Linked DNA regions of Mesorhizobium opportunistum WSM2075. The protein of the gene in region 1 interacts with the protein of each later gene in a pairwise test. Links are inferred from orthologs where the notes say so. Each region holds a gene or a part of one and is shown in the gene's direction. Other genes may lie near its edges. The genes, in order: uvrA and uvrB.

Region 1 (3,785 bases):
GGCTTTTCTGGATCTCAAATCCAATCTTGCCGGGAGTGTACTGCCGGCGTTTGATTTCGGATGCTTCGCGGCGTTCAACCGACGATCCGACTAGTAGTCTCTGATTTTTGTGGGGTACGGCCGGTCACGGTTTGTCGGGGCAGCGTTGAAGCTGACCCTCACACTTGCGCCTGCCGCGGCTCCAGCTAGATGTGGAGCCCTTGGGGACTATCAGGTGGCGTCATGCTCCGCTCCTTTGTCCGTTGCGACATTCGTCTCGAAGCGCAAATCGCACATGCCTGCGGCGTCTCGCAGACCGCCTTGGGGCGGCGAGGCCATCGAAAGACGGCCGGCTTCGTTGACGCCTTGAGACTGCTCCCGTGAGCCGGCGGCGTCAACCGCCTATAGCCGGTTACGGAAAAATGTGATCGCCGGGAGGTTACGTGCAGGTCAGTTTTTGCACAACTTTGTCAGGAGCGTGTTCGGCCTTTGTTCTTTCCGCTTGCCCCTTCGCGCGAAAGACGGTTAAACGACTTCCGTCGGGAGTTGTGGCGTCTCTCGACGTGGCGGCAAAAACACCTACATAGGGGATGGCCGGGAAAAGCCCGCCAATCCCATGAATTCCAGATCTGAGGCGGCGACCGGCGATGGCCGACCATAAATTCCTTTCCATTCGCGGGGCGCGCGAACACAATCTGAAGAACGTCGATCTCGACCTGCCGCGTGACAGCCTGATCGTCATGACCGGCCTGTCGGGGTCCGGCAAGTCGTCGCTTGCCTTCGACACCATCTATGCCGAAGGCCAGCGCCGCTATGTCGAAAGCCTGTCGGCCTATGCGCGCCAATTCCTCGAGATGATGCAGAAGCCTGACGTCGACCAGATCGACGGCCTGTCGCCGGCCATCTCCATCGAGCAAAAGACCACATCGAAGAACCCACGCTCGACGGTCGGCACCGTCACCGAGATCTACGACTACATGCGTCTGCTGTTCGCGCGTGTCGGCGTTCCCTATTCGCCGGCCACCGGCCTGCCGATCGAGAGCCAGACGGTCAGCCAGATGGTCGACCGCGTGCTGGCGCTCGAGGAAGGCACACGACTGTTCCTGCTGGCGCCCATCGTGCGCGGCCGCAAGGGCGAGTACCGCAAGGAGCTCCTCGAACTGCAGAAGAAGGGCTTCCAGCGCGTCAAGGTCGACGGCGTCTTCTATGAAATCGCCGACGTTCCGGCGCTGGACAAGAAATACAAGCATGACATCGATGTCGTCGTCGACCGCATCGTCGTGCGCGGCGATCTCGCCACGCGGCTTGCCGACTCCATCGAGACGGCGCTGAAGCTCGCCGAGGGGCTTGCGGTGGCCGAGTTCGCCGACAAGCCGCTCGACGCCAGCCAGACCGGCGAGGATTCGGTCAACAAGTCGAAGAACGAGACGCATGAGCGCATCCTGTTCTCGGAAAAATTCGCCTGTCCGGTGTCCGGCTTCACCATTCCCGAGATCGAGCCGCGCCTGTTCTCGTTCAACAACCCGTTCGGCGCCTGCCCGACCTGCGACGGTCTCGGCAGCCAGCGTGCCATCGACCCCAACCTCGTCGTGCCCGACGAGAACATATCGCTGCGCGACGGCGCCGTCAGCCCGTGGGCGAAATCGACCTCGCCCTACTACTCGCAGACGCTCGAAGCGCTTGGCAAGGCTTACAACTTCAAGCTCGGCGACAAGTTCAAGGATCTGACCACCGAGGCCCAGGACGCGATCCTGCGCGGCACCGGCGAGCGCGAGATCACCTTCCAGTACGATGATGGCTTGCGCTCCTACAAGACAACCAAGACCTTCGAAGGCGTCATCCCCAATCTCGAACGGCGCTGGAAGGAGACCGAATCCGCCTGGATGCGCGAGGAGATCGAGCGCTTCATGTCGGCGACGCCTTGCCCGGTCTGTAAGGGCTACCGGCTGAAGCCGGAAGCTCTGGCGGTGAAGATCGGCGGCAAACACATCGGCGAGGTCACCGAGCAGTCGATCCGCAATGCCGACAAATGGTTCACCGACCTGCCCGCCCAGCTCAACGACAAGCAGAACGAGATCGCGGTGCGGGTGCTGAAGGAAATCCGCGAGCGGCTGCGCTTCCTCAACGATGTCGGTCTCGACTACCTGACATTGTCGCGCAATTCCGGCACGCTGTCGGGCGGCGAGAGCCAACGCATCCGGCTGGCCTCGCAGATCGGCTCGGGCCTGACCGGCGTGCTCTACGTGCTGGACGAGCCGTCGATCGGCCTGCATCAGCGCGACAACACGCGGCTGCTCGACACGCTGAAGCACCTGCGCGACATCGGCAACACGGTGATCGTCGTCGAGCATGACGAGGACGCCATCCTGCATGCCGACTATGTCGTCGACATGGGACCGGCCGCCGGCATCCATGGCGGCGAGATCATCGCCCAGGGCACGCCCCAGCAGGTGATGGCCAACCCCAATTCGATCACCGGCCAATATCTGTCGGGCGCGCTGGAAGTCGCCACCCCTGGTGTTCGGCGTGAGGCGAAAAAGAATCGCCGCCTGAAAATCGTCGGCGCGCGCGGCAACAATCTGAAGAACGTCACCGCCGAAATCCCGCTCGGCACCTTCACCGCCGTCACCGGCGTGTCGGGTGGCGGCAAGTCGACTTTCCTTATCGAGACGCTGTTCAAGGCGGCCTCGCGCCGCATCATGGGCTCGCGCGAGCATCCGGCCGAGCATGACCGCATCGAGGGCCTCGAATTCCTCGACAAGGTCATCGACATCGACCAGTCGCCGATCGGCCGCACGCCGCGTTCGAACCCCGCGACCTATACCGGCGCCTTCACGCCGATCCGCGACTGGTTCGCCGGCCTGCCGGAAGCCAAGGCACGCGGCTACCAGCCCGGCCGCTTCTCCTTCAACGTCAAGGGTGGCCGGTGCGAGGCCTGCCAGGGCGACGGCGTCATCAAGATCGAAATGCACTTCCTGCCCGACGTCTACGTCACCTGCGATGTCTGCCACGGCAAGCGCTACAACCGCGAGACGCTCGACGTGCTGTTCAAGGGCAAGTCGATCGCCGACGTACTCGACATGACGGTCGAGGAAGGCGTCGATTTCTTCGCCGCCGTGCCCGGCGTGCGCGACAAGCTCGACACGCTGAAGCAGGTTGGCCTCGGCTATATCCATATCGGCCAGCAGGCGACGACACTGTCCGGCGGCGAGGCGCAGCGGATAAAACTCGCCAAGGAACTGTCGCGCAAGGCGACCGGCAAGACGCTCTACATCCTCGATGAGCCGACCACCGGCCTGCACTTCCACGATGTCGCCAAACTGTTGGAAGTGCTGCACGAACTGGTCGACCAGGGCAACACGGTGGTGGTCATCGAGCACAATCTCGAAGTGATCAAGACCGCCGACTGGGTGCTCGACCTCGGCCCCGAAGGCGGCGACGGCGGCGGCGAGCTTGTCGCGTCCGGCACGCCGGAAGCGATCGTGCGCGAAAAACGCAGCTACACCGGTCAGTTCCTCAAGGAGCTTCTGGAGCGGCGCCCCGGAGGCAAGCGCGAAGCGGCGGAGTGAGTATGAACCTCAGAGCGGCCCGCCCAGAGGATCTCGCCGCAATCGTTTCGCTGACGCAAGCGGCGTACGCGCCCTATACCGCGCTGTTCGGCGGACCGCCGATCCCGGTCACCGAAGACTATGCGCCGCGGATCGGGCGGCGAGGTCTGGCTGCTGGAGAGCGGCGGCGAACTGGCGGGCGTGCTCACACTGGAGCGGCATGAGGACCACGCGATGATCTTCTCCGTCGCGGTGTCG
Region 2 (4,002 bases), 1.9 Mb from region 1 along the record:
CGCCCAACACCTACAATCTGTCGCTGCGCGAGGCGCGCTTTCACGGTGTCGAGGCGTTGCGCCTCACCCCGGTCGATGGCCGCAACAAATACAATCGCGACGGCTTCCTGGCCCATAGCTACCTGCTTCGCGGCCGCTACGGACAGTCCAGCGGCTGCGTTGCCTTCAAGGACTATGCGCGCTTCCTCGCCGCCTACAAGAAGGGCAAGATCAAGCGCCTGGTCGTCGTGCCGCGCCTGAACGGATCGGCGACGCGGGTAGCATCCAACGGAAGCGGCGCCTGATCGGCGTCGGACAGGCACGGGCCGTGGCTTTCTCCTCCTGACAGCCTTCTGTCAGGAGCCGCGTCTGGCGGCGTGCCCCGCCCCATCCCACTCTTTCCATTTTGGCCAAGACCTCCCATATTCGGGACATGGCCAGATCCCCCGACAAGAAAACGCCGCCGACGGCGAATGACGACCGCGCCGCGCCCAAGCGGCGCAGTCCGCTGACCGATTTCCTCGACGCCTCCGAACCGCTGCACAAAGGCGGCTTCGCCGAGATGCCGCAACCCGAGCTGTCGGGCACGCCGCTGACCGGTTCGATCGCCGACTGGGCCGAGCAGATAGAGCAGGAGGCGGAGAAAGAAGGGCGCCAGACCGGCAAGGGCGACGGCGGCAAATCGCCGAAACCGTCGAAGAAGATACCCGAGCGCTCCGCCGCCCCGGGACGCACGGCGCGCGGCACCTCGATGGGCGGCGCGGCCACCGCCCGCGAGCGCACCGCCGCCGGCCTCAATCCCGTCGCCGGCCTCGACGTCTCGCTGGAAGAGGCCGAGACGATGACCTCGAGCGGCGTCACCGCGACGGTGGCCGCCCTCTCCGCATTGATCGAATCCGGCAATCCGCTGCACAAGGACGGCGTGCTGTGGACACCGCACCGCCCTGCCCGACCGGAAAAATCCGAAGGTGGCATCGCCATCAAGATGGTGTCCGATTTCGAGCCGGCCGGCGACCAGCCGACCGCCATCAAGGACCTTGTCGAAGGCGTCGAGAACAACGACCGCACCCAGGTGCTGCTCGGCGTCACCGGCTCCGGCAAGACCTTCACCATGGCCAAGGTGATCGAGGAGACGCAGCGCCCGGCTTTGATCCTGGCGCCGAACAAGACGCTTGCCGCGCAGCTCTATTCCGAGTTCAAGAAATTCTTTCCCGACAACGCGGTGGAGTATTTCGTCTCCTACTACGACTATTACCAGCCGGAAGCCTACGTCCCGCGCACCGACACCTTCATCGAGAAGGAGTCCTCGATCAACGAGCAGATCGACCGCATGCGCCATTCGGCGACGCGCTCGCTGCTCGAGCGCGACGACGTCATCATCGTCGCCTCGGTGTCCTGCATCTACGGTATCGGCTCGGTCGAGACCTATACGGCAATGACCTTCCAGATGCAGATCGGCGACCGGCTCGACCAGCGCGCGCTGCTCGCCGACCTCGTCGCCCAGCAATACAAGCGCCAGGACATCAACTTCGTCCGCGGCTCGTTCCGTGTGCGTGGCGACACGATCGAGATCTTCCCGGCCCACCTGGAAGACCGCGCCTGGCGCATCTCGATGTTCGGCGACGAGATCGAGCAGATCACCGAGTTCGACCCGTTGACCGGCCAGAAGACCGGCGAGCTGAAAAGCGTCAAGATCTACGCCAATTCGCACTATGTGACGCCGCGCCCAACGCTGAACCAGGCGATCAAGTCGATCAAGGAAGAACTCAAGCAGCGCCTGGTGGAACTGGAACGCGCCGGCCGCCTGCTGGAAGCGCAGCGGCTGGAACAGCGCTGCCGCTTCGACCTCGAAATGCTGGAAGCCACAGGCTCCTGCGCCGGCATCGAGAACTATTCGCGCTATCTCACCGGCCGCCAGCCCGGCGATCCGCCGCCGACCTTGTTCGAATACATTCCCGACAATGCGCTGGTCTTCATCGACGAAAGCCACGTCACCGTTCCGCAGATCGGCGGCATGTATCGAGGCGACTTCAGGCGCAAGGCGACGCTGGCCGAATACGGCTTCCGCCTGCCGTCCTGCATGGACAACCGGCCGCTGCGCTTCGAGGAATGGGACGCCATGCGCCCGCTGTCCGTCGCGGTCTCGGCAACGCCGGGCGGCTGGGAGATGGAGCAGGCCGGCGGCGTCTTCGCCGAGCAGGTCATCCGCCCGACCGGCCTCATCGACCCGCCGGTCGAAGTGCGTCCGGCCAAAAGCCAGGTCGACGATGTCGTCGGCGAGATCCGCGAGACCACCAACGCCGGCTACCGCACGCTGGTCACCGTGCTGACCAAGCGCATGGCCGAGGACCTGACCGAATACCTGCATGAGCAGGGCGTCCGCGTGCGCTACATGCATTCCGACATCGATACGCTGGAACGCATCGAGATCCTACGCGATTTGCGCCTCGGCGCCTTCGACGTGCTGGTCGGCATCAACCTTCTGCGCGAGGGCCTCGACATTCCCGAATGCGGCTTCGTCGCCATCCTCGATGCCGACAAGGAAGGGTTCCTGCGTTCGGAAACCTCTCTCATCCAGACCATCGGCCGCGCTGCCCGCAATGTCGACGGCAAGGTCATTCTCTACGCCGACCAGGTCACCGGCTCGATGGAAAGGGCGATGGCCGAAACCAACCGCCGCCGCGAAAAGCAGATGGAATGGAACGCGGCCAACGGCATCACGCCCGAATCGGTCAAGTCGCGCATCTCCGACATTCTGGATTCGGTCTACGAGAAGGACCACGTCCGCGCCGACATCTCGCAGTTCACCGACAGCGCCGGCGCCATGATGGGCAACAATCTCAAGGCCCATCTCGACGCCATGGACAAGCAGATGCGCGACGCCGCCGCCAACCTCGATTTCGAGAAGGCAGCCCGCATCCGCGACGAAATCAAGCGGCTGCGCGAGATGGAACTGTCGATTTCCGACGATCCGCTGGCGCGCGAGGTGGAAGGCCAAAGTCCCGCCTCGGGCCGCGAAAAGGGCAAGCACAACAAGGGCGTGGCCAAACATCGTACGGCGGAGGAACAGGAGCGTTTCCGCAAATTCGAGGAAGCGCGTGCCGCCGAAGAGGCGGCCAAGGCTGCCCGGCCCAACCTCTTCCGCAAGCCTGATCTCGACGAGATGGGCGCCGACGGCGCTGTCCCGGTGAAGAAGCCGCTGTTTGCCAAACCCTCGATCGACGACATGGGCCCCGGCACCGATATGCCGACGCCGGCGGGTGCTGTATCGCGCTCGCTGTTCAAGAAACAATCGGCGTCCGAGGCACACGGCTCCGACTTCGGCATTCCGGGCGAAGCCACCAAGCCGCTGTTCAAGAAGAACTCGCTCGACGAGATGACCGTGCGGCGCACGGAAAAGCCGGTCGAAGGAAAGCTGCCCGCCAAGCCGCAGCCAATCTCCCCCCAACCGGGGGAGATGCCCGGCAGGGCAGAAGGGGGCGCGAAGGATCGCGACGACAAACCAATCATTCGCCAGCGCGCCGGCATCGGTTCGTATGAGGATCCAGGCGACGCCCGCCGAGAGAAGCGCCGGCCGGGCAAGACAGGTCGGCCGGGACGGTAGCTGCCTCTTCCTTCTCCCCCTGTGGGAGAAGGGAAAGCGCTCCGCTCCTAACGTCCCGCTTCGCCCAGCCGCAACCACCTCTGGACCATGAGCCATTCCTTGCCGCCGAGCGGCGGAAACGATACGCACGGCTGCAATTCCGCCTCTCCACGCAACATTCCGCCGGCCCACCCATGAAACCCAGGGATATCGCCGCCTACATCTTCCTGGCCATCACCTGGGGCCTGTCCTTCCTTGTCCTGCTCAAGGTTGTGCATGCCTTCGGTTGGGTCGGGGCGGTCACCTTGCGCGCGCTGATCGCCGGCATCACGCTTTTCCTACTCGCGGCGGCGACGCGGCGACGGCTCGATTTCAGCGCCGGCTGGCGGCACTTCGCCGTGGTCGGCGCGACGACCGTCGCGACGCAATTGATCGGCCTG

The links.
Region 2: the proteins of uvrA (region 1) and uvrB interact in binary tests that used the Escherichia coli proteins (3 or more experiments, as listed by UniProt). The link is inferred for Mesorhizobium opportunistum WSM2075 from one-to-one orthologs.

What each region holds. Positions count from the first base shown.
Region 1 is NC_015675.1:4,302,066-4,305,850, reverse strand. The notes cover bases 276-3,748. They hold uvrA (excinuclease ABC subunit UvrA), read left to right. Parts: upstream 276-626; coding sequence 627-3,548; downstream 3,549-3,748. UniProt on the Escherichia coli protein: The UvrABC repair system catalyzes the recognition and processing of DNA lesions. UvrA is an ATPase and a DNA-binding protein. A damage recognition complex composed of 2 UvrA and 2 UvrB subunits scans DNA for abnormalities.
Region 2 is NC_015675.1:2,416,391-2,420,392, reverse strand. The notes cover bases 94-3,783. They hold uvrB (excinuclease ABC subunit UvrB), read left to right. Parts: upstream 94-412; coding sequence 413-3,583; downstream 3,584-3,783. Other genes in these bases: MESOP_RS11595 (DMT family transporter), read left to right, coding at 3,757-3,783; MESOP_RS11605 (DUF2778 domain-containing protein), read left to right, coding at 94-284. Outside these bases: more of MESOP_RS11605, read left to right, coding at 1-93; more of MESOP_RS11595, read left to right, coding at 3,784-4,002. UniProt on the Escherichia coli protein: The UvrABC repair system catalyzes the recognition and processing of DNA lesions. A damage recognition complex composed of 2 UvrA and 2 UvrB subunits scans DNA for abnormalities.